DNA from 4 places in the Streptomyces sp. NPDC048521 genome. Region 1 is predicted to be linked to each of the others. Evidence: riboswitches for the same ligand, from Rfam matches in the RefSeq annotation. Region 1 holds a riboswitch; each other region holds the start of a gene.

Region 1 (7,384 bases):
CGGTGATCGCGGAACGCTTCGGGTGGTACCGGTGACGGGCCCGGGGCAAGCCTCCCCCTGACGCGCTCCGGGACCCCGCTTCCGTCGCCGACGTCGATGCTTGCGCGCATCCCGGCACGGGGATTGTCGGCCGGTGAAGGGGGCGCCGGCCGGACGGAAGAGGCCGTCGGCGCGTGTCCGGGCGGCTGTGTAGGGTGACCGCGTGGCGAGAGTGCGGTTGAGCGTGGCCGAGCGGCGCGAGGAGCTACTGCGGGCCGCCATCGAGCAGATCGAGGCGCGGGGCGTGGCGGCGGTCAGGATCGCCGACGTGGCCGCGGCGCTCGGTGTGAGCAACGCGCTGGTGCTGTACCACTTCTCGACCAAGGAGAAGCTGGTCGCCGCCGCGTTCACGTACGCGGCCGAGGACGATCTCGCCCGTCTGCGCAAGCTGCTGGGGCGCCGGACGTCCGCGCTGCGCCGGCTACGGGCGGCGGTGCGCTGGTACGCGCCCACCGGCCAGGCCAAGGGCTGGCGGCTGTGGATCGAGGGCTGGGCCGTGGCCCTGCGCGAGCCCGCCCTGCGGAAGGTCACCCGGGACCTGGACAAGCAGTGGAAGGCCGCGATCGCCGAGGTCATCGCCGAAGGCGTGGCCGGGGGCGAGTTCGCGTGCGCCGACCCGGCCGGTACCGCGCTGCGACTGACCGCGCTGCTGGACGGGCTCGCCGTACAGCTGACGTCCTATTCGGGCGCCGTGCCGCGGTCCCGGGCACAGGAGTGGGTCGACGAGGCCCTCGCACGCGAACTGGGCCTGGACCGGAAGGCGTTGACCGGGCGAGAGGGGTGAGTGCCCCGCACGGGTGGGCGTGATCGCACCCGGTACCACGCGGCCGCCCCGCCGACCGACTGAGCCGTGGCTCGGGGCACCGACCGGACACGGCCGTGGCAGGGAGCGGGACGTGGCCTCGAACGCCGCCGGACACGGCCCCGGCTCCGAGTGACGGAACGCCGGTCGGACACGGCCTGTGGCTCGGAGGGGGGCCGGACACGGCCGTGGCAGGGAGCGGGACGTGACCTCGAACGCCACCGGACACGGCCCCGGCTCCGAGTGACGGAACGCCGGTCGGACACGGCCTGTGGCTCGGGGGGGCGGATGTGGCCGTGCCCCGGGCCGCGGTTTGGGCGGTCCGGGGCAGGGGCGGGGCGTCAGGCCACGGAGGCGATGCGCATCTTGATGTCGTCCGGCGACAGGGTGCCCTTCGCCGTCACATGGTCACCGGACGACTCGCCACGCAGCCGTCGGCCGATCCACGGGACGAGGTACTCGCGGGCCCACTGGACGTCGTCGCGGCGGACCTCAAGGGTGCCCCGGGGCGGCAGCGGCGGCCACGGCTGCTCCGGGTCGGCCGGGATCTCGAGCCCGAGGACCTGTCCGGCGCGCAGCGCCACGCGCGTGTGCCCCTCGGGCGAGAGGTGGAGCCGGTCGTTGTCCCAGGCCCGGCGGTCCTGCACGGACTTGAGGGACCACAGGTCCAGCACGGGGCAGCCGTACCGGTCGGCGATGGCGCGGACGTGCCCGTTGTACGTGGCGATCTTGCCGCGCAGGTGCTTGAGCACGGGCACGCCCCGGGTGTCGAAGCCGGTCGTCACCATCACCGTGCCCGCGACCTCGGTCAACCTGGCCACGGCACGCTCGAACCGCTCGGCCACCTCGTCCGGATCGGTGCCGGGGCGGATGATGTCGTTGCCGCCCGCACAGAAGGAGACGAGGTCCGGGGCCAGTTCGACGGCCTTCGGGAGTTGGTCCGCCACGATCTGGTCCAGCAGCTTCCCGCGCACGGCGAGGTTGGTGTACTGGAAGTCGCCCTCGGGACGCCGGTCGGCGAGGAGTACCGCGAACCGGTCCGCCCAGCCCACGAACGCCCCGTCGGGACCGGGGTCGCCGACGCCCTCGGTGAAGCTGTCCCCCACCGCCACGTACGACCCGATCACTGATCTGTTGTCATTCTTCGAATCGTCTGCCACGTCGGACCATGATTCACCTTCGGATGTGACTTACGCGACCGTAGGCGGGGGTTGACGAACGGTGAGATGAGACACCCTTAAATAGTTTGCCAAGCCAGGAATAGGCATGCGGTCGGGCACGTTGAGGTGTGATCGTCATGCGGACACACCGAAGGCCGGACCCGGGGATCGTGGGTCCGGCCTTCGGAGGCGTGTCAGGCAGGGGGCTTCGGGCGAGGCGGTTGCTCAGCCGACGGGGACGCCGTGCTGGCGGAGGTAGCCGAGCGGGTCGATGTCGGAGCCGTAGTTGGGCGTGGTGCGGATCTCGAAGTGCAGGTGCGGGCCGGTCACGTTGCCGGTGGCGCCGGACAGGCCGATCTGCCGGCCCGCGGTCACGGTCTGGCCGGCCGAGACGGAGAGCTGCGAGAGGTGGGCGTACTGGGCGTAGTAGCCGTCGTCGAGCTTGATGACGACCTGGTTGCCGTAGGCACCGCCCCAGCCCGCCGAGACGACCGTGCCCGCGCCGACGGCCTTGAGGGAGGTGCCGGTCGGGACGACGAAGTCGACGCCGGTGTGGTAGCCGCTGGACCACATGCTGCCGGCCACGTGGTAGCCGGTGCCGACGGTCGCGCCGGCCACCGGGAGGGTGAAGCCGGTGGCGGTGGTGGTCGACGCGGTGGAGCCGGACCACTCGGCCGGGGCCGCCTGCGCCTGGGTGGGCTTCGAGGCGGCCGAGGACTGCGTCGTGACCGCGGAGCGCTGCGGGGCGGCAGGCTCGGTGCCGGTCTGCGCGGCCTTCTTGCCGAGCGTGAGCTCGAGGCCCGGGTGGATCAGCGCCGGGTCGGCACCGATGGCCTGCCGGTTGTCCTCGTAGAGCTGGTGCCAGCCGCCGCTGACGTGCTGCTGGTCCGCGATCGCCGCGAGGCAGTCGCCGGACTTCACCGTGTAGGTGCGCACCGTCGACTCCGGCTGCGTGGCGGCCTTCTTCACCGTGGCCGGCAGGGCCTGCACGGCCTTTCCGGCCACGGATGGCGCCGGGGTGGCGGCGTGCGCTCCGGTGGCCCCGATGAGCGGGAGGGCCAGCGCGGCGCCACCGGTTCCGGCGACGGCGATGGAGCGGGAAAAACGCGGGGTCTTGGGACGTCGGTGCTTACCCTTCGCGGGCATGGCGCATTCCTCTCCGACGCCTGCGAGGTCAGCTGTCGGGTTCGGGCTGGAGCTGCCCGGCCGCGCGGTGCGCGACTTCACCCCTAGCCTGTCGCGGAGACCGGACAGGCAGTCGTACCTGGTGGGTCCCCCGCTCCTGCCGTATGCGGGTCAAGTGTGTGGGGACTCCGGGCGGCGGCAGGATTCGGCGTTCCGTCCGGATGGGTGGTGAACGTAAGCGAGCGAGCCGCACCGAAACAAGCGGCGGGTTCCCGCGGTTCGCATTTCCGAAGATCGAAGACGGAAATACGCGGTCACCCACCGTGAATTCCTGCCGCGCGCACTCCGCAATTCCCCTTTTCCGCAGGAGAATTACGTGGACATGACGGACGACGCTCGGTCACCGATATGACGCTCCTCACGCGCCGTCCCGCCATAGGTCCTTGTTCCGCGGCCAGTTGGAACGAAGACGCCAATTCGGATAGAAGGCTCAGATGCGGCGCAAACGGCAAACCATTGCATCCAGGTCGCCCTTCAGTCCGGTGCGCAACCCGTGGTGCAGCAGGACGGCCCCTCGATACGTTTCGCCCGTTTCGCGGCATTCATACGATGCTGTCGGGTCGAGTCCGCGCAGCCGTACCGCGGGCACCGGCTCGCCGTAGCTCTGCGCCTGCAGCCAGGCGAGGACCACCGCCTCGTCGCCGAGGACGTACTGGACGGCGCTCAGACCGCCCGCGGGGGGCCGCAGCCGGTACAGCTCGCCGCGCTGGACGACCGGGCGGATCTCCTTGTACAGCTCCACCCATCGCCGCGCCTCCGCCAACTCCTCCGCGCTCCACCGCGTGAGGTCGCCGCCGACCCCCAGGACACCGGCCATGGCGCTGACGAAGCGGAAACGCAGCGAACTGACCCGGCCGTTGAGCTGGGTGTTCGGGCTGTCGGTGACCCAGGCGGCCATGACCCGCGCGGGGTGGATCTGGGTGAAGCCGTGCTGGATGGCGAGCCGGTCCAGCGGGTCGGTGTTGTCGGAGGTCCACACCTGGTCGGTGCGGCTCATCACCCCGAGGTCGATCCGGCCGCCACCGCCCGAGCAGGATTCGAAGGCGACCTGGGGGTGCGCCGCGCGCAGCCGGTCCAGCAGGGCGTACAGGGCCCGGACGTGGTCGACCCACAGGCGCTGCGGGTACGGCTCACCGGGCCAGCCGGCGTCGGTGAAGCAGCGGTTGAAGTCCCACTTGACGTAGTCGATCGGGGCGCTGGAGAGCAGGGCGTCCAGCTGCTCCCACAGGTACTCCTGGACGTCCTCGCGGGCGAGGTTGAGAACGAGCTGATTGCGCAGTTCCGTCCGCTTTCGCCCCGATTGGTACTGGACCCAGTCGGGGTGGGCGCGGTAGAGGTCGCTGTCCGGGTTGACCATCTCGGGTTCGACCCAGATGCCGAACCGCATGCCGAGGCCGTGCACCCGGTCGGCGAGGGGCTTGAGGCCGTGCGGGAAGCGGTCGGGGTTGGGGGTCCAGTCGCCGAGCCCGGCGCGGTCGCTGGTGCGGGCGCCGAACCAGCCGTCGTCCACCACGAACAGCTCGACGCCGATCTCGGCGGCGCGGCGGGCGAGGGCGGTCTGCTGCTCCTCGGAGATGTCGAAGGTGGTCGCCTCCCAGGAGTTGAAGAGGACGGGCCGGTCCTGCTCCGCGTCCGGGATGACGTACGCATGCTGGTAGGCGTGCCAGGTGCGGCTCGCGCCCCCGAAGCCGCCGTCGCTCCACAGCCCCGCGAAGACGGGGGTGGTGTACGACTCCCCCGGCTGCAGGAGCAGCAGGCCCGAGTCGTCGTATCCGGCCCCGCCGGTGATCTGCACGCGCGCGTCCGGGAGCTGGGCGACGGCGATGCGCCAGGAGCCGGACCAGCCGAGCGCGCAGCCGTAGACCTCGCCGCGCTCCTCTGTGGCGTCGGTGTCGAGTGCCACCCAGGGCAGATGCTGGTGGCCGGTGTGGCCGCGGCGGCTGCCGATGACCTTCTCACCGTAGGTGAGGGGGGCGGTGGTGAGCCGGGACTCGGCGGCCCAGCGGCCGTGCAGCTGGGACAGCCGCCAGCCGTCGCGGTCGGGCAGGGTCCAGGTGGCGGCGTCGGCCCGTAGCAGTTCCACGCGCGCGTGCCCGCCGTTCTCCACGGTCACCCAGCGCTCCACGACGTCCCCGCGCATCCGGTAGTGCAGGGTGATCACCAGTCCGCCGTCGGCGAAGCGCAGCCGCAGCTCGTCGCCCTCGGTGTCGTACGCCTCGAAAGTCCACTCCGTGCCGCGGCGGTCGTCCGTGCGCACGGACAGGGCGGGGCGGACGAAGCGGGGGCCGCCCTCGACGGGGTACTCCTCGCGGCCGTCGAGCGGGGACTCGAAGGGCCAGTAGCCGGGCAGGGGGCTCATCGCCAGCGCCTCGGCGTCCGCGAGCGCGATCCGCGGGCCCCAGTGCAGGTGGAGCAGTTCGTCGGCCTCGGTGAGATGCAGGGCATAACTGCTGGTGGGCCCAGACAGGAGCCAGGTACGACCGTTTTCGGCGATGTCCACCATCGAGACCTCACAGGTGTCAACAGATCCGCTCAAGTGCGAACATCATTAGGCCGCGAAGCCCCTGGTGACAATGCCTGTGGACAACTCATTGCCCTAGGTAAGCAATGTCGTATGGTCGACGGAGCGCCCGTCGACGAGCCGCGCCGGCGGGGCCGACCGGGAGGAGCCCCCGTGACGCAGCAGGTCCCGTCGACCGAGCCGGAGCTGGCCGGTGTGCGCAATTTCCGTGACGTGGGCGGACTGCCCACCGTGGACGGACGGCGGGTGCGGCAGGGTGTGCTGTTCCGCAGCGGGCACCTGGCGCACGCGACCGAGGAGGACGCGGCCTTCCTCTCCTCCCTGGGCCTGCACACGATCTTCGACTTCCGCAACGCCGCCGACCAGAAGCTGGAGGGCCCGGACGTCGAGCTGCCCGGCGTGCGGAACGTGAACCTGCCGCTGAGCGACCCGGCGGACGGCGCCGAGTTCTGGAAGATGGTCCGCGAGGGCGACCTCGAGCAGTTGCGCGCGATCCTGGACGACGGCAAGGCGGCGGCCAGGATGGTCGCCTCGTACCGGACGATCGTCAAGGAACGCACCGCCGAGCACTCCCGGGTGCTGCACGCGCTCGCCGATGACAACGTGCCCGCCCTGATGCACTGCGCGGCCGGCAAGGACCGCGCGGGCATCTCCATAGCCGTCACCCTCCTCGCCGTGGGCGTGGAACGCGAGGCGATCGTCGCGGACTACCTGGAGTCCAACGCCAAGCACCGCCGGTACAAGGTCCGGCGCAGCGGCAGCCCGGACACCGCGTACACGCCCGAGGTGATGGAGCTGCTCAGCCCGCTCTTCGACGCCCGCGCCGAGTACCTGGAGGCGGCCTTCCGGAGCATCGAGGAGACCTGGGGCGGGACCGACACCTACCTGGAGCAGGGCCTCGCCCTCAGCCCCGGGACCCGCGAGCGGCTCCGCGAGCGCCTGCTGGACTGAGCGCTCCCCCACCCTCACCGGCCGGCCCTTGGGTGCGGGTTGTCGAAGTCGAGGTCTGCCCCGGTCGGCCGAGCGGGGCCGGTGGTAGTCGTCGTACGTCGTGCCGGACGGACCCTGCCCGTGCTCGTACAGGACGTTGAGCACCCGGGCCGCGTCCGGCGTCCTCGCCCGGTCAGCCCTTGGCGCCGACCGCGAACAGCAGGTAGAGGAACCCGGCCAGGACATGGCCGAGGGCGATGTAGATGATCAGCCGGATCCACAGGGAACGGGGGAACTTCTCCTCGAAGTCGCTCATGGCAGCTCTCCGGTCAGCGGGCCCAGGCACAGTGTGGCCGTGGGGCTTTGCAGCAGGGTGTGGACGAACAGCAGTTCCACGCCGCCGTGGTCCTCAGCGGCGAGGCGGTGCGGGGTGAGCGAATCGAAGTGCGCGCTGTCGCCGGGCGCGAGCAGGTGTGCGGTGTCGCCGAGGCGCAGCCGCAGGCGTCCCTTGAGGAGGTAGAGCCATTCCTCGCCCGGGTGGACACGCACGATGTCGCCCTGCGAGCCGTACGGGACGCGCACACGCAGGGCCTGCATGGCACGGCCGTGCGCCCCGGCCTGGACGTACGTCCAGCCGCCCGCCCGGGTCGCCTCCATGTCGGCGGCCCGTACGATCGCGTCCCGGTCGGCGACCGTCTCGCCGAGCAGTTCGGAGACGGTCGTACCGTAGACGCGGGCGAGTGCGAG
Region 2 (7,384 bases), on a different contig from region 1:
CAGCTTCTCCACCGGCGCGTACCGCAACAGCAGCCGCTTCGGCTTGGTGTCGCCGAAGTCGATCGTCGCCTCCGCGTTCGCGCCCGTGCCCTTCACCCCGACGACCGTGCCGAGCCCGAACTGGTCGTGGGTGACCCGGTCCCCGACGGCCAGCGCGACCACCGGCTTCTCCGCGGTGCGCCGGGTGGCGAACCCGGAGGCGCCCGACGCCGAGGAGCGCGAGCGGGTCGAGGACAGCGAGGCCGCGATCCCCGAGGCCGGACCGGAGGACACCGGCGCCGTCGCGCCCATTCGCTTCCACTGCACGTGGGCGGCCGGGATCTCCTCCAGGAAGCGGGAGGGCGGGTTGTACGACGGCTGGCCCCAGGCGCTGCGCATCGCCGACCGCGTCAGGTAGAGCCGCTCCCGCGCCCGTGTGATGCCGACGTACGCCAGGCGCCGCTCCTCCTCCAGCTCCTTGGTCTGGCCGAGGGCGCGCATGTGCGGGAAGACGCCGTCCTCCATGCCGGTCAGGAACACGACCGGGAACTCCAGGCCCTTGGCCGTGTGCAGGGTCATCAGGGTGATGACGCCGTCGCCGTCCTCCTCGTCGGGGATCTGGTCGGAGTCGGCGACCAGGGCGACCTGTTCGAGGAAGTCGGCGAGCGTCCCCTGCTCGCCCTCGCCGCGTTCCTGCTCGAACTCCAGGGCCACGGCGGCGAGTTCCTGGAGGTTCTCGATACGGGTCTCGTCCTGCGGGTCGGTCGACGCCTGCAACTCGGCCAGATAGCCGGTGCGTTCGAGCACCGCTTCCAGGACGGTCGCCGGACCCGCGCCGGACTCGACGATCGTGCGCAGCTCCTCCATCAACGCGTTGAACCGCCTGACCGCGTTGGTGGAGCGCGCGGCCATGCCGTACGCCTCGTCGACGCGCTTGAGCGCCTGCGGGAAGCTGATCTTCTCGCGCTGGGAGAGGGCGTCGATCATCGCCTCCGCACGCTCACCGATGCCCCGCTTGGGCACGTTGAGGATCCGCCGCAGCGGTACCGAGTCCTCGGGGTTGGCGAGGACACGCAGGTAGGCGAGGACGTCCCGGACCTCCTTGCGCTCGTAGAAGCGCACGCCGCCGACGACCTTGTAGGGCAGGCCGACGCGGATGAAGACCTCTTCGAAGACACGGGACTGGGCATTGGTGCGGTAGAAGACGGCGACGTCCCCGGCCTTCGCCTCGCCCGCGTCGGTGAGACGGTCTATCTCGTCGGCGACGAACTGGGCCTCGTCGTGCTCGGTGTCGGCGACGTAGCCGGTGATCCGCGCGCCCTGGCCGGCGTTGGTCCACAGGTTCTTCGGGCGGCGGGATTCGTTGCGCTCGATGACCGCGTTGGCGGCGGACAGGATGGTCTGCGTGGAGCGGTAGTTCTGCTCCAGCAGGATCGTCGTCGCGTTCGGGTAGTCCTCCTCGAACTGGAGGATGTTGCGGATCGTCGCACCCCGGAAGGCGTAGATCGACTGGTCCGCGTCGCCCACGACGCAGAGTTCGGCGGGCGGGAGGTCGTACTCGCTGGGCGGGGTGTCGACGTCCTCGGCGGCGCGTTCGCCCGTGCCCACCAGCTCGCGCACCAGCGCGTACTGGGCGTGGTTGGTGTCCTGGTACTCGTCGACCAGGACGTGCCGGAAGCGGCGGCGGTAGTGCTCGGCGACGTCCGGGAAGGCGCGCAGCAGGTTGACCGTCGTCATGATCAGGTCGTCGAAGTCGAGCGCGTTCGCCTCGCGCAGCCGCGACTGGTACAGCGCGTAGGCCTGGGCGAGGGTCTTCTCGAAGCCGTCGGTGGCCTGGGCGGCGAAGTCCTCCTCGTCGATCAGCTCGTTCTTCAGGTTGCTGATCTTGGCGCTGAAGGACTTGGGCGGGAAGCGCTTGGGGTCGAGGTCCAGGTCGCGGCAGACCAGGGCCATCAGGCGCTTGCTGTCGGCGGCGTCGTAGATCGAGAAGGAGGAGGTGAAGCCGAGCTTCTTCGACTCGCGGCGCAGGATCCGCACACACGCGCTGTGGAAGGTCATCACCCACATCGCGTTCGCGCGCGGGCCGACGAGCTGCTCGACGCGCTCCTTCATCTCGCCCGCGGCCTTGTTGGTGAAGGTGATCGCGAGGATCTGGCCCGGGTGGACGTTCCGCTCGGCGAGCAGGTGGGCGATGCGGTGGGTGAGCACGCGCGTCTTGCCGGAGCCGGCGCCGGCGACGATGAGCAGCGGGGAGCCGGCGTGCACGACCGCGGCGCGCTGGTTCTCGTTCAGCCCCTCCAGGAGGGCCGCCGCGTCGATCGCCGGGCGGGGAGCGCCGTCGCGATAGTAGGCGTCCCGGTCCGGCGGCACGTCGAACTTCCCGCCGAACAGATCGTCCGGAAGCGACTCCGGAGCGTGATCGTCCTCGGGCGGTGGCGGAGGCTCCTCCTCACGCCCGCGAGGGTGCTGGAGGTCCGCCAGGAAGCTGTCGTCAAAGAGGCTGCTCATCGCTCTACGAGTCTAGGGCGCCCCACCGACAACCGGTCCCCGTCCCCGGAACACGGCCCCCCGGCGGAGCCCCCGCCACCGGACGCATCCCGGCGAGTCGATCTCCGCCCCATCCGCGCCCATCAGCCCCTCACGCTGCGGAAGCGCCTGTTCACGCCGGTGTGAAACCTGCCCCAGGTCACGGAAATGTATCGGACAAACCGCACACCAACCTTCACAGGAGACACACCAGTTGGCTAAGTTGCCGTCAGGCCGCACGACCCCTCTCCGGCGAACGTCGCCGGGCCGCGCGGCCTCCGCCGAGTCCGGCGCGCCCCCCACGGTGCCCGGAGCCGGGGACCCACCGATCCTGGGGTGAATCGGCCGACTCCCGCCCGGGACGACGCCGTAGGGCAACCCTTCCGAAGCATCCGCCCGAACCCGACAGCTAACCCGGTAGGCGGCACGTTGGAAGGAGTCGCCTCCCTTGGCGTCGCACCGCAAGCCGCGCCCCGGCGGCACCCGTGGACCGGGCCTGCACGGCCCCGCCCTCGCCACCGCCGCCTTCACCTCCGTGGCCGTCCTCTCCCAGACGGCCGAGGCCGCCCCCGCCGACGACGGCAGGCCGAGCGTGGAGGAGGTCGAGAAGAAGATCGACGAGTTCTACCGCCGGGCCGACGCGACGTCGGAGGAGGAACCGGCGGCCAGGCAGCGGGCGCATGCCGAGGACCCGCGTCAGGAGGGCGCCCGGCGCGCGGGCCGGCGCGCCAAGGCCCGGGAGGGGCTGATCCCGTTCGCGGCCGCCCCCGACACGGCTGCCTCTCTCCTCGCGGAGTTTCCGCAGGACCACTTCGCCCAGAACAGGGTGATGAACCGGCTGGCCTCGCGCGTGAAGGACACCACCGAGCGGGGCAAGCCCACGGCCGAGCGGGGCAAGGCCACCAGCAGCCCGCAGACGCCGGCCGCCGCGCACTACGACGTGAAGGCCGCGAAGGCCGCCGTCCAGCACAAGCTCGCCACCACGCGCGAGCTGCTGTCCCGGCTCACCGCCCAGGAGGGCGCGCGCCCTACCGCGGCCGGCCCGCGGCACCTGGAGGAGCCCGGACCGCGGGCGTACGGACCCCGGGGATGGCGGCAGACCACACAGGCCGAGAAGGCGATCGCCTTCGCCCGGGCCCAGATCGGCAAGCCGTACGTGAGCGGTGCCAGCGGACCCGGCTCCTACGACTGCGCCGGCCTCACCCGGGCCGCGTGGAAGGCCGCCGGCGTCACCCTCCCGCGTACCGCCCAGGCCCAGGCCGCCACGGGCACCCCGGTCCCCCTCTCCGACGCGCGCGCCGGTGACCTGGTCTTCTTCCACGACGACAGCAGTCATGTCGGCCTCTGCACGGGCGACGGGATGATGATCCACGCCCCGGAGCCCGGCGCGTACGTCCGCGAGGAGGCCGTCGACCGCGGTGGCGCATCGGTCATCCACAGCGTGGTGCGGCCGGCCTGACCGTTGCCCTCCCGGCCCCCACGGTGTCGGGCCCCTCCCACGCGTACCGGCGTTCTTTCGGTGCACGCACGCGTACCGGCGTTTTTGCGCTCTACGCGCGCGTGCCCTGCCCGGACGGGTGCGCGCGGCTGCTTGGCATCGGGCGCATGCCCGGCATCTCAGGTCTGCGCGCGTGATGGGCGAGGCGGCCCCCCGCGGCCGGGGTCGCCGTGATGGCGACCGGCATCCTGTCGGTGGGCCTGCACCTGGCCGGTGACGAGACGGCCTCCCGGGTGGCGCTGGCGATGACCGGCGTCGCCTGGCCGCCGACTTCGTCCTGCGACTGCTCGGCGAACGGCAGCGATGGATGACCGAGGCGCAGAGTCCGGGGGCGCTGACCGCCGTCGCCGCCACGGCCGTGCTGGGCACCCGGTCTCGGTGCTGGGCCGGCAGACCCTGGCGGAGATCCTGCTGGCGCTCGCGGCGCTGCTCTGGCCGGCGCTGCTGGTCCTCGTCGTACGGCGCTGGAAGCGGCGCATGCCGGGAGCGGTTTTCCTGTGTTGTGTGGCCACACAGGGGCTCGCGGTGCTGGGTGCCACGCTGGGCGCGGCCGAGGGGACGGCGTGGCTCGCGCACACCGCGCTGGCGCTGTTCTGGCTGGGCCTGGTGCTCTACGGCCTCGCCCTGGCCCGTTTCGACCCGCGGCAGGTGGTGGAGGGCGCCGGGGACCACTGGATCGCCGGCGGGACGCTCGCCATCTCGGCGCTGGCCGGGGCGAAGCTGCTCGCCGCCGGCAGTGGGCGCCTGGACCTGTGGAACGACGACGACCGCGGCGTCCTGCGCACGGTGACGGTGGTGCTGCTCGTCCTGGACCTGACCGGGTACCTCGTGCTGCTGGCGGCCGAGGCGACCCGGCCGCGGCCCGGCTACGACACGCTGCGCTGGGCGACGGTGTTCCCGATGGGGATGACGGCGGCCGCCACGCTGTCCGTCGCGGCCGCCGTGCACATCCCGTGGCTCACGGGGCCGGGACGGGTGGTGGGGTGGGTGGCGGTGGCGGCGTGGCTCACGGTCGCCGCCGGTGCGGTGCTCGCGGCCCGGGCCGGCGACGACATCGGCTGAGCGTCAGGTCCACAGGACGGCGATGAAGATGTTCACCGTGGTCAGCAGGCCGACCAGGCCGAACAGCCCCTTGTCGACCCGCTCCTCGTCGCGCTTCACGTAGACCAGGCCGAGGATCACGATCAGCAGGGCCAGCTTCACGCCGATCTTGATGTTGTTGACATGGTGGTCGTCGGCCTGGTTGAGGCCGACCAGGGCCACTCCGGTGACCAGCATGGTCAGGGCGCCGTGCAGCATGCCGGGGACGAACCGGGCGGTGCCCTCGCCCATCGCCTTCATCTGGGTGAGGAAGCCGCCGAGCAGCGCGGCGATACCGATGATGTGCAGGCCGACGAAAAGATGGATGAGTAGGTCCATGGAGCCGGAGCCTAACGAGGGGTACCTGCGCTCTCCGTGACCGGGCCCGGCGACGACGTTGCACCGGTGGCCGCCACGGTGGCCGCGGGGTACGCCCAAGGGAGTTGTGGATCTTGCATATATGCGCCCCATAGCACCCCACGACTCCCGCCGGTCCCACTTTCTCCGCTTCGGTCACCACGCTGCGTGAAGACGACGGCTCCACCCCGCCGAAGCGGTCACATACGGTCACCTCCTGGTCCGTCGAAGTCAGTTCCGTACACCGCGTTACCGACCCGTCACAGAGCGGCCTAGCGTCCTCCCCCAGGTGACCGGCTCCCCACCGCCGCCCGGGCCAGGGGCGGCAGTCGGCCACCTCCGCCGAGAAAGGCCCGGCGGTGGCCCTCTCCCCCTGTGCGGGCCGCCGCCGGGCACACCGACCGCTCGGTCGTACGAGTCCTACGAAAGGACGTGACGGTCCAGGTGGCAGCGCACCGCAAGCCCCGGCAACGCCCGCTCAGCGGCCATACGGCCCGGACGGCCGCCACTCTCGCCCTGGCGGGCGCGGCCACCGCGACGGGCTTCGACGGGACGGGACACGCCGAGCCACAGCTGACGCCCGCCCAGGTGAGGGAGAAGGTCGACAAGTTGTACGAGGAGGCGGAGGCCGCCACCGAGAAGTACAACGGGGCGAAGGAGAAGGCCGAAACGGCCCAGCGCCGGGTGAACGCGCTGCGGGATCAGGCCGCCCGCAAGCAGGCGAAGCTCAACTCGGCCCGGGAAGCGCTGGGTTCGATCGCGGCGGCGCAGTACCGCGACGGCGGCATCGACCCGGCCTGGCAGCTGGCCCTGTCCAGCGACCCCGACCAGTACCTGGAGGGCGCCGCGTTGGCGGAGCGGGCCGGAGACCGGCAGGCCGCAGCCGTGTCACGGGTGCGCGAACAGCTCCGGGAGATCGAGCGGCTGCGCGGCGCCGCACAGATCGAGCTGAAGTCCCTGCGCTCACGGCAGGCGGAGCTGAAACGGCAGAAGACGACCATCACCGGAAAGCTCGGCGAGGCCCGGCGGCTGCTGGCGCGGCTCACCCCGCGGCAGCGGACCGAGGTCACCGGTGACCGCGCCCCGACCGGACACGTCTCCCGGTCGGCCTCCGACACACGGCAGGCACTGGAGCGGGCCGTGTCCACCGCGGCCCCGAGCACCCGCGCCGCGGCGGCCGTCTCCTACGCCTACGCCAAGCTCGGCAGTCCCTATGTGTGGGGTGCGACCGGCCCGAACGCCTTCGACTGCTCGGGCCTGGTCCAGGCCGCCTACCGTTCTGCCGGCATCTCCCTGCCCCGCACCACCTACGCCCAGATCAACGCGGGCCGGCGCGTCTCCCGCTCCGAACTCCAGCCCGGTGACCTGGTGTTCTTCTACTCCGGTGTCAGCCATGTCGGGCTCTACGTCGGAGGCGGCCGGATGATCCACGCCCCGAACCCGTCGGCACCGGTCCGGCTGGCCCCGATCGACGAGATGCCGTTCGCCGGGGCCACCCGGGTGGCGTGAGGGCGTTCCCCGCAGGGGTCAGACCAGGCGGCGTGCGGTCGCCCAGCGGGTCAGCTCATGGCGGTTGGACAGCTGGAGCTTGCGCAGGACCGCCGAGACGTGGGACTCGACCGTCTTCACCGAGATGAACAACTGCTTGGCGATCTCCTTGTAGGCATAGCCACGGGCGATCAGGCGCAGCACCTCACGCTCGCGCTGGGTGAGGCGGTCCAGGTCCTCGTCCACGGGCGGGGCGTCGGTGGAGGCGAAGGCGTCGAGGACGAACCCGGCCAGCCGCGGGGAGAAGACGGCGTCACCCTCCTGCACACGAAAGATCGAGTCGACCAGGTCGGCACCGGTGATGGTCTTGGTGACATAACCGCGGGCGCCACCGCGGATCACGCCGATCACGTCCTCCGCCGCGTCCGACACCGACAGCGCGAGGAAGCGCACGGG
Region 3 (7,384 bases), on a different contig from region 1:
ATCGTGAACGCATCCAGCCCCGAAGCCGCCGACCCCGGCCGCATCGTCCTGCTCACCACCAGCCACCGCGTCGCCCCCGGCCTGCTGTCCTGGCCCGCCTGGCAGGCCTTGCGCGCAGCCGACGCCGTGCTGTGCGCGGACGGCGCGCACCCGCAGCTGCCGTATCTGCGGGAGGCCGGTACAGCCGTTCAGGAGGCGTCCCCCACCGCGCAGGAACTGGTCGACGCCTGCGCCGGCGGGCGGACGGTGGTGGTCGTGGCGACGGGCGAGGGCGAGCCGGCGCTCACCGACGGCCTGGCCCGGCTGGCCGGTTCCGGCCGGGTCTCCATGCCGGATCTGGAGCTGTTGCCCGCCTCCTACGACCTGCCCGGCGCCCGCCTCCTGGACCTCGTCCAGGTCATGGACCGCATCCGCGCCGAATGCCCGTGGTCCTCCCGGCAGACCCACCAGGGTCTGGCCAAGTACGGCATCGAGGAGGCGTACGAACTGGTCGAGGCGATCGAGGCCGGCGACCGCGAGGAACTGCGCGAGGAACTGGGCGACGTCCTCCTCCAGGTCGTCTTCCACTCCCGCATCGCCGAGGAGGACCCGGACACGCCGTTCTCCATCGACGACGTGGCCGGCGGCATCGTCGCCAAGCTCATCCACCGCCACCCGCACGTGTTCGGCGACGAGGAGGCCGAGACCCCGGAGGACGTCAAGGCGCACTGGCTGCGCACCAAGGCCGAGGAGAAGCGGCGCACCTCGGTCACGGAGGGCGTCCCCCTCGGCCAGCCCGGCCTCGCCCTCGCCGCCAAGCTCGCGTCCCGCGCCCGCACGGCGGACCTGGACGTGCCGTTGCCGCAGGGGGAGGGCGTCGGCTACGAACTGCTCGCCCTGGCGGTACGCGCCGAGGCGGCCGGCATCGATCCGGAAGCGGCTCTGCGGGCGGCGGCCCGGGTGTACCGGGACGCGATACGGGCGACGGAGGGAACGGCACCGGAGCGGGGGAAGGGCTAGCACGGCCCACCGCGGCCCGCCCACCGCGGCCCGCGGCCGCCGGCCATGCCCGCCAAGGTCCGGCCGGGTGCGGCCGGATACCGTCGAGGGGTGACCGACCAGCCCCACCGCCCGACCGCCCCGGACTCCGCGCCCGACCTCTTCACCTGGGAGTTCGCAGCCGACCCCTACCCCGCCTACGCCTGGCTGCGCGAGCACGCGCCCGTGCACCGGACGCGGTTGCCCAGCGGGGTGGAGGCCTGGCTGGTCACTCGGTACGCCGATGCCAAACAGGCCCTGGCCGACCAGCGGCTGAGCAAGAACCCGGCCCATCACGACGAGCCCGCGCACGCCAAGGGCAAGACCGGCATCCCCGGCGAGCGCAAGGCCGAGCTGATGACGCATCTGCTGAACATCGACCCGCCGGACCACACCCGGCTGCGCAGGCTCGTCAGCAAGGCGTTCACCCCCCGTCGCGTCGCCGAGTTCGCGCCGCGCGTGCAGGAGCTGACCGACCACCTCATCGACCGGTTCGCGCGAGGAGGCTCCGCCGACCTCATCCACGAGTTCGCCTTCCCGCTGCCCATCTACGCCATCTGCGACATGCTCGGCGTCCCCCGCGAGGACCAGGACGACTTCCGCGACTGGGCGGGCATGATGATCCGGCACGGCGGAGGGCCCCGGGGCGGGGTAGCCCGGTCGGTGAAGAAGATGCGCGGCTACCTGGCCGAACTGATCCACAAGAAGCGCGAGGCACTGCCCGCCGAGCCCACGCCCGGCGAGGACCTCATCTCCGCCCTCATCCGCGCCTCCGACCACGGTGAACACCTCACCGAGAACGAGGCCGCCGCCATGGCCTTCATCCTGCTGTTCGCCGGCTTCGAGACGACCGTCAACCTCATCGGCAACGGCACCTACGCCCTGCTCACCCACCCCGAGCAGCGCCACCGGCTGCAGGAGTCCCTGGCGAGGGGGGACACGGGCCTGCTGGCGACCGGCGTGGAGGAACTGCTCCGTTTCGACGGGCCGGTGGAGCTGGCCACCTGGCGGTTCGCCACCGAACCGCTCACCATCGGCGGGCAGGACATCACGCCGGGCGACCCGGTGCTCGTCGTGCTCGCCGCCGCCGACCGGGACCCGGAGCGGTTCGCCGACCCGGACGTGCTGGACCTCGCCCGCCGCGACAACCAGCACCTCGGCTACGGCCACGGCATCCACTACTGCCTCGGCGCGCCGCTCGCCCGGCTGGAGGGACAGACCGCGCTCGCCACCCTGCTCACCCGCCTGCCCGACCTGCGGCTCGCCGTGGACCCGGCGGAGCTGCGCCGGCGCGGCGGACTCATCATGCGCGGCCTGCGCACCCTGCCCGTGGAGTTCACTCCGGTACCCGACGGGGTCGTGAAACCGCAAACATGACAGGCGCTCAACTCTGTGATCTTCACGTGATCTGCGCGGCATGAACTTGTGACAAGTGATCGTCTGCCGATACGTTCACCCATCAGCGCGGCGACAGGCTCCATCCGCCGCGCCGGTCCTGCTGTCGCACGAAAGGCTTCCGCATGCTCTCCGGGAACGGTCGTCACCGTCGCCCCCGTCAGGCTCCGGCCCTCCTCGTCGCGGCCGGAGTGACCGGCTCGGCCATCGCCATCCCCCTGCTCGGCGCCGCGAGCGCCAACGCGGCCGACGGCACCACGTGGGACAAGGTGGCCGAGTGCGAGAGCGGCGGTTCCTGGAGCGCGAACACCGGCAACGGGTACTACGGCGGCCTGCAGATCTCGCAGGACGACTGGGACGAGTACGGCGGCGGTCAGTACGCCGACAGCGCCGACCAGGCCAGCCGTTCGCAGCAGATCGCCGTCGCCGAGAAGATCCTCGCCGACCGGGGCACCACCCCGTGGGCCACCTGCGCCCTGCTGTCGGGCCTGACGTCGAACTCCGGCTCCCTGGACGTCGACACGGGGGTCGGCGGCTCCGGTGACACCGGCGGTTCGAGCGACTCGCCCGGATCGGCCGACAACTCCGACTCGTCCGGTCTGCCGGATTCGTCGTCGTCCTCCGGCCCCGGTTCCCCCTCCCCCTCCGGTTCTCATCCCGGCTCGGGCTCCTCCACCGGTTCGGCCGGTACGCCGTCCTCCGGTGCGAGCAAGGGCGCGGACGCCACCACGGACCCCGGTGCGGACGCCGGCTCCACCGGAACCAAAGCCCCCAAGTCCGACAAGTCCGCCTCGCCCGACACCGGAAACCCGCAGGGAAGCGGCAGCGCGCCCACCGTTACCCCTAGCGTGCCCAACCAGGACAATCCCCAGCAGAGCGCCGGTTCCTGGAGCCTGGTCGACACCGGCGCCCTCACCGGCGGCGGACGCCACCGGGGGGACAGTGCGGACGAAGGCGTGACAAACGGTCAGAACGCCGCGTCGTCCGGCCGCCACGCCTCCCGTGAATCGGGCACCTACACCGTGCGCGAGGGCGACTCGCTCGCCTCCATCGCCGACTCCCTTGAGGTCGACGGCGGATGGCGCGCGCTCTACGCCCAGAACAAGAAGGCCATCGGCGCCGACCCGAGCAGCATCACCGCCGGTCAGACCCTGGACGTCGGTGCCGAAACGGGCGGCGAGTAGCGGGAGTTGGCGCCCCGATTCGCGGCTGATGTCCGATTTGGCGAAAGTGTGGGATGAGTCTCAGAAGCCCTGATCGTCTTTGAAATTGCGCCGATCGCCTGTCTACGGTCGGGACCGCTCGTCACCACGAGCCCCGGCAGCCGCAACGCCGAATCCTGCCAGCGGTTGCCCGGGAACAGTCGTCGCGTCAAGCGCCGTAGGCAGGAGCGGGGGACCCAAGGTAAGCGCCGGAACCAGCAGTTGAGCTGGCACCGGCTAGGGGTGGAGCCGCACCTCGCGCAAGCGGGAGTGCGGCCGGGCAACTCAACCGGCCCGAACCCGACAGCTCACCTCGCAGGCGTCGGTGAGGGGATCGATCCATGCTGTTTTCCGGCAAGGGCAAGCACCGTCGTCCGTCCAAGGCCACCCGCGCCATCGCTCTCGCCGGTGTCACCGGCGCCGCCGTCGCCGCCCCGCTGATGGCGGCCGGCAACGCCTCCGCCGCCACCGCCTCCCAGTGGGACGCGGTCGCCCAGTGCGAGTCCGGCGGCAACTGGTCCATCAACACCGGCAACGGCTACTACGGCGGTCTGCAGTTCTCCGCCTCCACCTGGGCCGCGTACGGCGGCACGCAGTACGCCGGCACCGCCGACAAGGCCTCCAAGGCGCAGCAGATCGCCGTCGCCGAGAAGGTCCTCGCCGCCCAGGGCAAGGGCGCCTGGCCGGTCTGCGGCACGGGCCTGTCGAGCACCCCCTACAACGGCTCCGCCCCGACGACCCCCTCGTCGAGCGGCAGCACCACCACCCGCTCCACCGACCAGCAGGCCGCCTCCCGCTCCGCCGAGCGTCCGGCCGCCTCGCGCTCCGCCGAGCGTCCGGCCGCGTCCGCGAGCAAGACCGTCACCACCCCGACCGGCAAGAAGGTCAAGAAGGGCGACGGCGAGTACAAGGTCGCCACCGGCGACACCCTCAGCTCCATCGCCGAGAAGCAGGGCGTCAAGGGCGGCTGGGAAAAGCTGTTCCAGCTGAACAAGGACATCGTCGAGGACGCCGACCTCATCTTCCCGGGCCAGCAGCTGCACCTCAAGTGACGCCTGGCGCCCACGCGAACCACAGCGCCCTCACCTCCCCGGCCCGCACACGAAAGGCCTCGTGAGGGCCACCCCCCGTCCCCACGGGCTCCCCGCCCCGGTGCGTGTTCCCCCGTACGCACCGGGGCGGGGTTCTGTCGTTTCCCGGCTGTTCGGCGGGACCTCATCCGCACGCCCCTTTGTTCCGCGGGTGAACAATGGGTACCGTCTGCGTGTCCCTCCCTGTCCACGGGACGGTCGGTCGCTGGCCGACGCCCCGCGGACGGTTAGGCTCTAGTCGCAAGGCACAGCCGTAAGGCAGCCAGCCCCGCACTTCCAGCGTCACATCCAAGAAGGAGATGCTCGTGCCGTCCATCGACGTCGTCGTAGCCCGGGAAATCCTGGACTCCCGAGGCAACCCCACGGTCGAGGTCGAGGTCGGCCTCGACGACGGCAGCACGGGTCGTGCCGCCGTCCCGTCCGGCGCCTCCACCGGCGCCTTCGAGGCCATCGAGCTGCGCGACGGTGACCCCAACCGCTACCAGGGCAAGGGCGTCGAGAAGGCCGTCCTCGCCGTCATCGAGCAGATCGGCCCGGAGCTGGTCGGCTACGACGCCACCGAGCAGCGCCTGATCGACCAGGCGATGTTCGACCTGGACGCCACCGACAACAAGGGCTCCCTCGGCGCCAACGCCATCCTCGGCGTCTCCCTGGCCGTCGCCCACGCCGCCTCCGAGGCGTCCGACCTGCCGCTCTTCCGCTACCTGGGCGGCCCGAACGCGCACCTGCTGCCGGTGCCGATGATGAACATCCTGAACGGCGGCTCGCACGCCGACTCCAACGTGGACATCCAGGAGTTCATGATCGCCCCGATCGGCGCGGAGTCGTTCTCCGAGGCGCTGCGCTGGGGCACCGAGGTCTACCACACGCTGAAGAAGGTCCTGAAGAGCAAGGGCCTGTCCACCGGCCTCGGCGACGAGGGCGGCTTCGCGCCGAACCTCGGCTCCAACCGCGAGGCCCTCGACCTCATCCTCGAGGCCGTCAAGGAAGCCGGCTACGCCCCCGGCGAGCAGATCGCCCTCGCGCTCGACGTGGCCGCCTCCGAGTTCTACAAGGACGGCAAGTACCTCTTCGAGGGCAAGGAGCGCTCCGCCGCCGAGATGACGGAGTACTACGAGGAGCTGGTGGCGGCCTACCCGCTCGTCTCCATCGAGGACCCGCTGTTCGAGGACGACTGGGCCGGCTGGAAGGTCATCACCGACAAGCTCGGCGACAAGGTCCAGCTCGTCGGCGACGACCTGTTCGTCACCAACCCCGAGCGTCTCGCCCGCGGCATCGAGGAGGGCGCCGCCAACGCCCTGCTGGTCAAGGTCAACCAGATCGGCTCGCTGACCGAGACCCTGGACGCCGTGGAGCTGGCCCAGCGCAACGGCTTCAAGTGCATGATGTCCCACCGCTCCGGCGAGACCGAGGACGTCACCATCGCCGACCTGGCCGTCGCCACCAACTGCGGCCAGATCAAGACCGGCGCCCCGGCCCGCTCCGAGCGCGTCGCCAAGTACAACCAGCTGCTGCGCATCGAGGAGATCCTCGACGACGCCGCGGTGTACGCCGGCCGCAGCGCCTTCCCGCGCTTCAAGGGCTGAGCCAACCCGGGCCAAGTCCTAGCCAGTCGTACGTACGTCCCCGTACCCGGTCCCGTACCGTGTCCGGGGACGTACGCGCGTGTGAACGGGAGGCGGGAAGATGGCCGTGCTGTGCTGTCCCGGGGCACCCCCCGGCCCTCCGGACGACGCGCAGGTGACCGGAGCAATGCTGCGAGGTGAGATGTCGTGACCGGTCGTGACCGGTTCTCCACCGCGACCAGGCTGCGGCTGCTCGGCGAGCAGACGGCGGCCCGGGTCTACCGCTCCCAGACCAAGCGGCAGGCCCGCCGCTCCCGGCTCACCGGCCGCGCGGCGCTGCTCGCGCTGGTGCTGTGCACGATGATCATCGCGCTCGCCTATCCCATGCGGCAGTACGTCTCCCAGCGCGCCGAGATCGCCGACCTCCAGCGGCAGCAGGAGCAGGCCCGCCGACGCGTCGAACAGCTGCGGGACCTCAAGGCGCGCTGGCAGGACGACGCCTACGCCGAGCAGCAGATCCGGCGTCGGCTGCACTATGTGATGCCCGGCGAGACCGGGTACGTCGTCATCGACCCGGGCGCGGCCAAGCAGTCCCGTGCCGACTCCGGGGCCGCCCACCGGCCCTGGTACGCGAACGTCTGGGACGGGGTCGACAAGTCCGACGCCTCCGACCAGTGAGCCGGCCTGCGGGCCGGTGACCGACAGAAAGCCACCCGGAAAGCAGTCATGCAAACGCCTCCGCCGCCCACTCCGCGCACCGAGCCCACCGACGCGGACGTCGAGGCCTTCAAGCAGCAGCTCGGCCGTCCGCCGCGGGGCCTGCGGGCCATCGCGCACCGCTGCCCGTGCGGGCAGCCCGATGTCGTGGAGACGGCACCCCGGCTGCCCGACGGCACGCCCTTCCCGACGACGTACTACCTGACGTGCCCGCGCGCCGCCTCGGCGATCGGCACGCTGGAGGCGAACGGCGTCATGAAGGAGATGACGGAGCGGCTGCAGACCGACCCGGAACTGGCCGCCGCCTACCGGGCCGCGCACGAGGACTACATCCGGCGCCGGGACGAGATCGAGGTCCTGGAGGGCTTCCCGAGCGCGGGCGGCATGCCGGACCGGG
Region 4 (7,384 bases), on a different contig from region 1:
CGAGCTCGCTGCGCAGCAGCCCGAAGGTCCACAGGGGACTCGGCCGGCGCCCGGCCGGCACCGCGATCGCCTCAGCCCGCGACATCGAAGCCCTCCCCCGTCAGTGCCACGAACGCGTCCTCCAGCGAGGCCCGTTCGAGCGTGAGACCCCGGACCCGGACACCCGCAGTGACCAGGGCCGCGTTCACCTCGGCGAGATCCCGCACCGGCGGCTCGCCGGTGACCCGGTCGCCGTCGGCGGTGACATCCCCGACGCCCTGCTCCTTGAGCACCCGGGCCGCCTCGGCCGCGTCCGGGGTGGTCACCACCAGCCGGCCGCGCGCTCCGGCCGCCAGGTCGGCCACCGGGCCCTGGGTGACGAGCCTGCCCTGCGCCATGACCGCCGCGTGGGTGCACACCTGCTCGATCTCGTCGAGGAGGTGCGAGGAGAGGAAGACGGTCGTACCGTCGGCGGCCAGCTCCCTGATCAGGGTGCGGATCTCGCGCATGCCCTGGGGGTCGAGGCCGTTGGTCGGCTCGTCCAGGACGAGCAGCCTGCGCGGCTGGAGCAGAGCGGCGGCGAGGCCCAGGCGCTGCTTCATGCCGAGCGAGTACGCCTTCGCCTTCTTGCCCGCGGCCGCCGCGAGTCCCACCCGGTCCAGTGCGGCGGCGACGCGGGCTCGCCGGGTGCGGGGGTCCGCGGCCGGGTCGGCGGCGTCGTAGCGCAGCAGATTGTCACGGCCGGAGAGGAAGCCGTACAGCGCGGGCCCCTCGATCAGCGCGCCGACCTGCGGGAGGACGGCACGGGCCGACCGGGGCATGGGGCGGCCCAGCACGCGGGCCGTGCCCGCGGTCGGCTCGATCAGCCCCATCAGCATGCGGATGGTGGTGGTCTTGCCGGAGCCGTTCGGGCCGAGGAAGCCGAAGACGCTGCCCGCCGGGACGGTCAGGTCGAGACCGTCGACGGCGAGCTGCCCGCCGCGGTAGCGCTTGGTGAGGCCGCGCGTGGCGATGACGCTCGCCGACGCGTCCCCGGGGTCGCGCTCCTCCCGCTGCGTGGCGGACGGTGCGTCCATCGGCTCCCCCTCGATTCGTCGTGCCCGGGAAGGGTTACTTCCCCGCGTCCGCCGCCTTCACCAGGGCGTCCTTGGTCACCGCGCCGGCGTAGATCGTGCCGTCGTCGGTGATCAGGGCGTTGACCAGGCGAGTGGAGAAGACCGTGCCCTTGCCGAACTTGCCGGAGACCTTGTCCCCGAGCGAGCCGAGGAAGCCGCCGAGGTCTCCGCCCCGGGAACCGGTCGGCAGGCCGCCCCCGGCGCCGGTGTCGAAGGTGACGACGGACGTCCAGCCCTTGCCGAGGACCGTGGCCCCGTCCAGGCCCTTGCCGAAGTCCTCGCCGGCCTTCGGGGCGTGCTCCCGCGCCGCGGAGTCCTTCTCCTCGGTGACCTTCGCGCCCTTGGGCGGGGTGAAGTCGAAGGTGGAGGCGGCCGGCCTGGCGAAGGAGACCTGGGTGAAGCCGGCGTCGACCACGGCGGCGCCACCGCTCTTCGGGGTCAGCGTGAACTTCAGCGGCAGCCCGGTCTTCGCGTCCACGGCGATGCTGATCGCGCCGACCGTGGTGCCGGACTGCTTGGGCCTGATCAGCAGCTTGTAGGCGTCGCGGCCGGCGACCTGCGCGGTGCCGTCGACGGTGACGGACGTGGTGTCGTCCACCGCCTTCAGGGCCTCGTCGGCGAAGTCCTTGGGCGTGGCCGGCGGCTGCGCCTTGCGGTCCTTGCCGGAGTCGGCCGCGGTGGAGTGGTAGACCTCGTTGCTCTTGCTGTCGTAACCCCAGACGTCCCTGCCGTCGTGGATGAGGTTGTACTCGGCGCCCCGCTCCAGCACGGACAGCTTCTGCCGGTCCGGGCCGTCGGCCGCCACGCGCAGGGTGTGCGTGCCGCTGACCAGCTCGGTGAGCTTGGACTGCGGGTCGGCGGAGGAGCCGTCGCCGGAGCCCTGCGCCGCCCCGGAGGCGAAGCTGCTCTCCAGGCCGCCGAGGTCGGGCAGACCCAGGTCGGTGTTGATCTTCACGGTGCCGGACAGCTGCTGCACGTCCGACTTGGCGATCTTCTCGATGAGCTGCTGTGCGGTGATCTTGGGCAGGTCGGGGTCACCGGAGTCGGCGAGCGCCGGGACCAGCCCGATCGTGGCCGCCGCCACCCCCACCACCGCGACCGGGACGACATACCGGGCGGCCTTGCGGCGGCCGGAGCGCGCGTCCTCGTCCCGCGCGGCGCCCACTGCGTCGTCGGATTCGTACGGTGCCATGTGTGCCTTACCTCCGTCGTCGGCGGCGGCTGTCCTCACGCTGGTCCACCTTTGCCGCCATTCTCACCCGAATCGGTGAGGAGTGGTGATTTCCGTGGTTACCATCTGACCAAATCGGCCGTGAGGAATCGTCAGACCTCGGAGGCAACTCCGTCTACGCCTGCGGTATGACACGTAGGGCCTGCGGCTCCCCCGACCCGTAGGGGTCGCACCGCCGCCGTACGGCGGCTAGCCGGCGCGGTGCACCACCGCGTCGCACAGCTCGAGCAGGGCCGCCTTGGCGTCGCACTCCGGCAGCGGCGCCAGCGCGCCCCGCGCCTCCTCCGCGTACCGGACGGTGTCCCGGCGGGCCTGCTCCAGCGCGGGGTGCGCGCGCAGCGCGGCCAGCGCCTCGGCGAGCCGGGCGTCGTCGCTGAGGTCGGAGTCCAGCAGCTCGCACAGCGCGAGGTCCTCGGGCAGCCCCAGCCGGGCGGCACGCTCACGCAGCCGGAGCACGGGCAGCGTCGGGATGCCCTCGCGCAGGTCGGTGCCCGGGGTCTTGCCGGACTCGCGGGAGTCGGAGGCGATGTCCAGGACGTCGTCCGCGAGCTGGAAAGCGACCCCGAGCCGTTCGCCGTACTGGGTGAGCACGTCGACGACCGTCTCGTCGGCGCCGGACATCATGGCGCCGAACCGGCAGGAGACCGCCACCAGGGAGCCCGTCTTGCCGCCGAGCACGTCCAGGTAGTGCTCGACCGGGTCGCGGCCGTCCGAGGGGCCGGCGGTCTCCAGGATCTGGCCCGTGACCAGCCGTTCGAACGCGAGGGCCTGCACCCGGACCGCCTCGGGGCCGAGGTCGGCGAGGATCTGGGAGGCACGGGCGAAGAGGAAGTCGCCGGTGAGGACCGCGACGGAGTTGCCCCAGCGCGTGTTGGCGCTGTCCACGCCGCGCCGCACGGCCGCCTCGTCCATGACGTCGTCGTGGTACAGCGTGGCGAGGTGGGTCAGCTCCACGACCACGGCCGACGGCACGACGCCCGGCGCGTAGGGGTCGCCGAACTGTGCCGCGAGCATCACGAGCAGCGGCCGGAACCGCTTCCCGCCCGCCCGCACGAGGTGCTGCGCGGCCTCCGTGATGAACGGGACCTCACTCTTGGTGGCCTCGAGCAAGCCTTCCTCGACAGCCGCCAATCCGACCTGGACATCGGCTTCCAGAGCCTGGTCCCGCACGCTCAGCCCGAACGGCCCGACGACGGTCACGAGGGGTCTCCTGTCTGCTGGTGTCTGCTGGCGGTCACACGGTTTGTCGATAGGTCGCTGCCATCACTCGAGTCAGCGTATCCGGTCCTCTTTCGATCACCGATAGCGCCCACCGGTCCAGCCCGGGCGGTATCGGATCATGACCGGTATGGTTTTGATCGGCTATTAAGAACGGACATTTATCGACTTAACAGGAACCTGCACGCTTTGTCGCGGCGGGCACATGGCCACGCCCGAATCCGCCCGGACGGCCCACCCTCCTGACCGGCACCTCCTTCCGCGCACGCCGCGTCCTCCAGGAGAACGACGGGTGCCGCATTGCGGGTTCCACCGTTGCCCGACCCCGAGCGCGCACCACCCGAATCCCCCATGTCTGATTTGCTGCACTTTGCTATTTCGTGAATTGGGTCACGCGCCCTCACGACCCATCAGGCTCGCCACGGCACCCGTTCTCCCTTGCCCCGTCGGCCAGTTGAGAGTTGGCAACCGCAAAGGATCAAGTACCTCATACGGCATAGATCAAGGTCAAATAGTGCGTTGTATGAATCCAGTACTTGTTCCCGACATGTGCTCTCGCATACGTTCCGGGCCGTCGGGCGGACGCCGAATCCTGCCGCCGCCCGCGTAACCCATCGACGAACTCATTCGTACGGCAGGAGCGGGGGACCCAGGTAAGCCGCTGGACCGGACGGCACATGCCGCACCGGAACGGCTAGGGGTGAAGCCGTGCCTTTCCCGGGCACGGCCGGGCACCTCCCCGCCCGAACCCGACAGCTCACCTCGCAGGCGCCGGAGAGGAACTTCCCCATGCCTGCTGCCGTTCAGTACCGCCGTCCCCGGAACAACCGCCTCGTCCGCGCCCTCGCCGCCGTCGGCACCGGTGCCGCCGTCCTCGCGCTCCCGCTCATCGGCGCGACCACCGCCTCCGCGGCCGACACCACGACCACCGCGGCCACCACCCCCGCCGGGTACCCGAACAACCTCGACGGCTGGATCCGCGAGTCGCTCGCGATCATGGCCGAGAAGAAGATCCCCGGCACCTACAACGGCATCTACCGCAACATCATCCGGGAGTCGTCGGGCAACCCGATGGCCATCAACCTCTGGGACTCCAACGCGGCCAAGGGCATCCCGTCCAAGGGCCTGCTCCAGGTCATCGACCCCACGTTCAACGCCTACCACGTGGCCGGAACGTCGTTCAACATCTACGACCCGGTCGCCAACATCACCGCCGCCTGCAACTACGCGGCCGCGCGGTACGGGTCCATCGACAACGTGTTCGGCGCGTACTGATCCACGGCGGAACCGGCACCCGACGCACGGCGCCTCGACGTACGGCGGGCCGGTGCGCACCGGCACCTGACGGACCGGCGCGCAGCGGCCTCCGGCCGACGGCGCCGTACTGAAGTGCCGGTCAGTCGGCCGGGAAGAGTCTTTCGAGGACGACGGCGACGCCGTCGTCCTCGTTCGACAAGGTGATCTCGTCGGCCACCGCCTTGAGCTCGGGGTGCGCGTCGGCCATGGCGACCCCGCGACCGGCCCAGTCGAACATCGGGATGTCGTTGGGCATGTCCCCGAAGGCCAGGGCCTGTTCAGGACCGATCCCGAGCCGCTCGGCGGCCAGCGCCAGCCCGGTCGCCTTGGTCACCCCGCACGGCTGCAGTTCCACGGTCCCCGGACCCGACATGGTGACGGTCGCCAGCGAGCCCACCGCCGCGCGTGCGACGGCCGCCAACTCGTCGTCGCACAGGGTGGCGTGGCGCAGCAGCACCTTGCTGATGGGCTCGCTCCACAGGTCGTCGCGCCGGCCGACCCGTACCGCGGGCAGGGTCGGGTGCGGCATCAGATACCCGGGTTCGATGAGCGTGAGCCCGTCCACCCCGTCCTGGTCGACGGCAGCGTAGACCTGTCCCACCTCGGCCTCGATCTTGCCGAGCGCGGTCTCGGCCAGCTCCGGGTCCAGCCGGACCGACCACAGCAGGCGGTCGGCGGCGGCGTCGTAGACCTGAGCACCCTGTCCGCACACCGCGAGCCCCGTGCAGCCCAGGTTCGCCAGCAGCGGCCGCACCCGTGGGGCCGGGCGGCCCGTCACCACCAGATGCCGGGCGCCCGCCCGCGCGACCCGTGCGAGCGCGGCGAGCGACCGGTCGGAGACGGTGTCGTCGCCGCGCAGCAGCGTCCCGTCCAGGTCGGTGGCGATCAGTGCATATGCGGGGGTGGGTGCCATGATCAGAGAATACGGACACCGCGTCCCGCCGACTCACCGCTCTTTCCCCACACTTGCGGGCTGTTCGGCCACAAGTGGCGCCCGTGGGTTCCTGGATGGCGTGGTGCCTCTCCCCTTCACGGACCTCAGCCGTGGGCCGCGGCCAGGTGTTTCGTCAGGCGTGGAGAGGCGAACTCCGTGCCGCAGACGAAGCGCATCACCGGGCCGTACGAGGACGCCGCCGGGAGTCCGGTGAAGTACAGGCCGGGTACGGAGGAGACGTAGCCGGGGCCGAGCTTCGGGGTGCCCCGGCTCACCGCGAGCCGGGTGCGCAGCTCATGGCCGAGGAAGTCCATCGCGGCGATGTCGACGCGGTAGCCGGTGGCGGCGATGACGTGGTCGGCGGTGAGCCGCTCGGTCCGGCCGTCCAGGGAGCGGACGGTGAGGACGGGACTGCCGTCCGGGGCCTCGGCGCCCATGAGCCGCTCGATCTCCTGGACCTGCACACCGCTCTCGAAGCGCTCGCGCAGCCACCAGGCGCCGAGCGGACCGAGGACCCGGCGGACCAGGTAGTGGCGGGTGGTCTCGGGCAGGAAGCGGTAGGGGTGCGGATAGTAGCTGAGCGCCCACAGCGACCAGGCACGGCCGAACGGGGACTCGGGGCGGAACTTCGGCTGGCTCCAGGGCGGGGCGCCGAAGGCGACCCGGCCGCGCCCGCGGGCCACCACTCGCACCCGGGCGCCCGCCTCGGCCGCGAGTGCCGCCGTCTCCAGCGCGGACTGGCCGGCACCGATCACGATCAGCTCCTTGCCGGCGAAGCGGCCGAGGTCGTGGTGCTGAGCGCTGTGCGAGACGGGGCCCGCCGCAGCGGGCCCGTCGGCCGCCGCCGCGGCCAGCTCCGCCGGGAGATGGGCCAGACCGGACAGGCCGGTGGCGACGACGACCGCGCGCGCCGTGAACAACTCCCCTGAGTCCAGCTTGAGTTCGAAGCCGCCGCTCTTGTCGCGGTCGACGGAGACGACGCGCACCCGCTCCAGGTCCGGGACCAGCTTGTGCTGGAACCACTCGCCGTAGGCGATGAAGGTCTCCACCGGGATGATGTCCTCGTCGGTCACCAGGCGGCGGATACCGGCCGCGTCGCAGTAGTCGGCGAGGGTGTGGCCGGGCTGCGGGCAGTCGAGGTTGGAGGCGACAGGGGTCGACTTCAGGAGCATGCCCTCGGGCATGTGGTCGCGCCAGCTGACCATGGGGTCGCCGAAGACACGGACGGGGATGCCGCGCGCCCGCAGATGGGCGGCGGTGGACAGGCCGAACGGCCCGGCCCCGATGACTGCAACCGGTCGAATCACGAAGTCCCTCCCCAGAGACACGGTGCGCCACCTTCGTGGCCTTGCCTACTTCGTGGATGTGCCGCTGCCGCGGCGGTTGGTCCGCCACAGCTGATAGAGATGCTTCGCGCCCGGGCGCACGAAGCGGGCGAGCATCGTGAGGAACGGCAGCGGGTCGTCACCCGCGAACCAGGCCAGCTCCGTCCCGCTCGCCTTCGCCGGCGCGTGCGGCGTCGTGTAGCCGCTGCGGCGGTAGGCGAGGAGGGCGGGGAGGTCGATGTTCTCCACGATGTAGCGGTGACCGGTGCGCTGTTCCCCCTCCGGA

What was found. Region 1 has a riboswitch for cyclic di-AMP ahead of ACGFRF_RS35835 (peptidoglycan DD-metalloendopeptidase family protein). Riboswitches for the same ligand answer to the same signal wherever they lie in the genome.
Region 2: it holds a riboswitch for cyclic di-AMP, as region 1 does, so the genes downstream of both, ACGFRF_RS13300 (C40 family peptidase) here and ACGFRF_RS35835 (peptidoglycan DD-metalloendopeptidase family protein) in region 1, are expected to answer to the same signal.
Region 3: it holds a riboswitch for cyclic di-AMP, as region 1 does, so the genes downstream of both, ACGFRF_RS12915 (transglycosylase family protein) here and ACGFRF_RS35835 (peptidoglycan DD-metalloendopeptidase family protein) in region 1, are expected to answer to the same signal.
Region 4: it holds a riboswitch for cyclic di-AMP, as region 1 does, so the genes downstream of both, ACGFRF_RS23840 (transglycosylase SLT domain-containing protein) here and ACGFRF_RS35835 (peptidoglycan DD-metalloendopeptidase family protein) in region 1, are expected to answer to the same signal.

What each region holds. Positions count from the first base shown of each region.
Region 1 is NZ_JBICWR010000022.1:116,684-124,067, forward strand. It holds gene ACGFRF_RS35820 (Glu/Leu/Phe/Val dehydrogenase dimerization domain-containing protein) at 1-35, shown strand, start outside; gene ACGFRF_RS35825 (TetR/AcrR family transcriptional regulator) at 203-823, shown strand; gene ACGFRF_RS35830 (SGNH/GDSL hydrolase family protein) at 1,183-1,968, opposite strand; gene ACGFRF_RS35835 (peptidoglycan DD-metalloendopeptidase family protein) at 2,227-3,147, opposite strand; cyclic di-AMP (ydaO/yuaA leader) riboswitch at 3,152-3,314, opposite strand; gene ACGFRF_RS35840 (alpha-galactosidase) at 3,617-5,689, opposite strand; gene ACGFRF_RS35845 (tyrosine-protein phosphatase) at 5,861-6,658, shown strand; gene ACGFRF_RS35850 (DUF6126 family protein) at 6,831-6,953, opposite strand; gene ACGFRF_RS35855 (helix-turn-helix domain-containing protein) at 6,950-7,384, opposite strand, start outside.
Region 2 is NZ_JBICWR010000004.1:512,048-519,431, reverse strand. It holds gene pcrA (DNA helicase PcrA) at 1-2,487, opposite strand, end outside; cyclic di-AMP (ydaO/yuaA leader) riboswitch at 2,775-2,946, shown strand; gene ACGFRF_RS13300 (C40 family peptidase) at 2,954-3,964, shown strand; gene ACGFRF_RS13295 (hypothetical protein) at 4,177-4,314, shown strand; gene ACGFRF_RS13290 (hypothetical protein) at 4,382-5,065, shown strand; gene ACGFRF_RS13285 (hypothetical protein) at 5,069-5,422, opposite strand; gene ACGFRF_RS13280 (NlpC/P60 family protein) at 5,885-6,949, shown strand; gene ACGFRF_RS13275 (LuxR C-terminal-related transcriptional regulator) at 6,968-7,384, opposite strand, start outside.
Region 3 is NZ_JBICWR010000004.1:429,197-436,580, forward strand. It holds gene ACGFRF_RS12900 (nucleoside triphosphate pyrophosphohydrolase) at 4-999, shown strand; gene ACGFRF_RS12905 (cytochrome P450) at 1,090-2,394, shown strand; gene ACGFRF_RS12910 (transglycosylase family protein) at 2,538-3,596, shown strand; cyclic di-AMP (ydaO/yuaA leader) riboswitch at 3,779-3,951, shown strand; gene ACGFRF_RS12915 (transglycosylase family protein) at 3,956-4,666, shown strand; gene eno (phosphopyruvate hydratase) at 5,005-6,291, shown strand; gene ACGFRF_RS12925 (septum formation initiator family protein) at 6,478-6,948, shown strand; gene ACGFRF_RS12930 (DUF501 domain-containing protein) at 6,997-7,384, shown strand, end outside.
Region 4 is NZ_JBICWR010000010.1:193,095-200,478, forward strand. It holds gene ACGFRF_RS23820 (ABC transporter permease) at 1-85, opposite strand, end outside; gene ACGFRF_RS23825 (ABC transporter ATP-binding protein) at 72-1,055, opposite strand; gene ACGFRF_RS23830 (outer membrane lipoprotein carrier protein LolA) at 1,090-2,286, opposite strand; gene ACGFRF_RS23835 (polyprenyl synthetase family protein) at 2,515-3,525, opposite strand; cyclic di-AMP (ydaO/yuaA leader) riboswitch at 4,149-4,329, shown strand; gene ACGFRF_RS23840 (transglycosylase SLT domain-containing protein) at 4,333-4,818, shown strand; gene ACGFRF_RS23845 (HAD family hydrolase) at 4,940-5,752, opposite strand; gene ACGFRF_RS23850 (FAD-dependent oxidoreductase) at 5,878-7,080, opposite strand; gene ACGFRF_RS23855 (ATP-grasp domain-containing protein) at 7,126-7,384, opposite strand, start outside.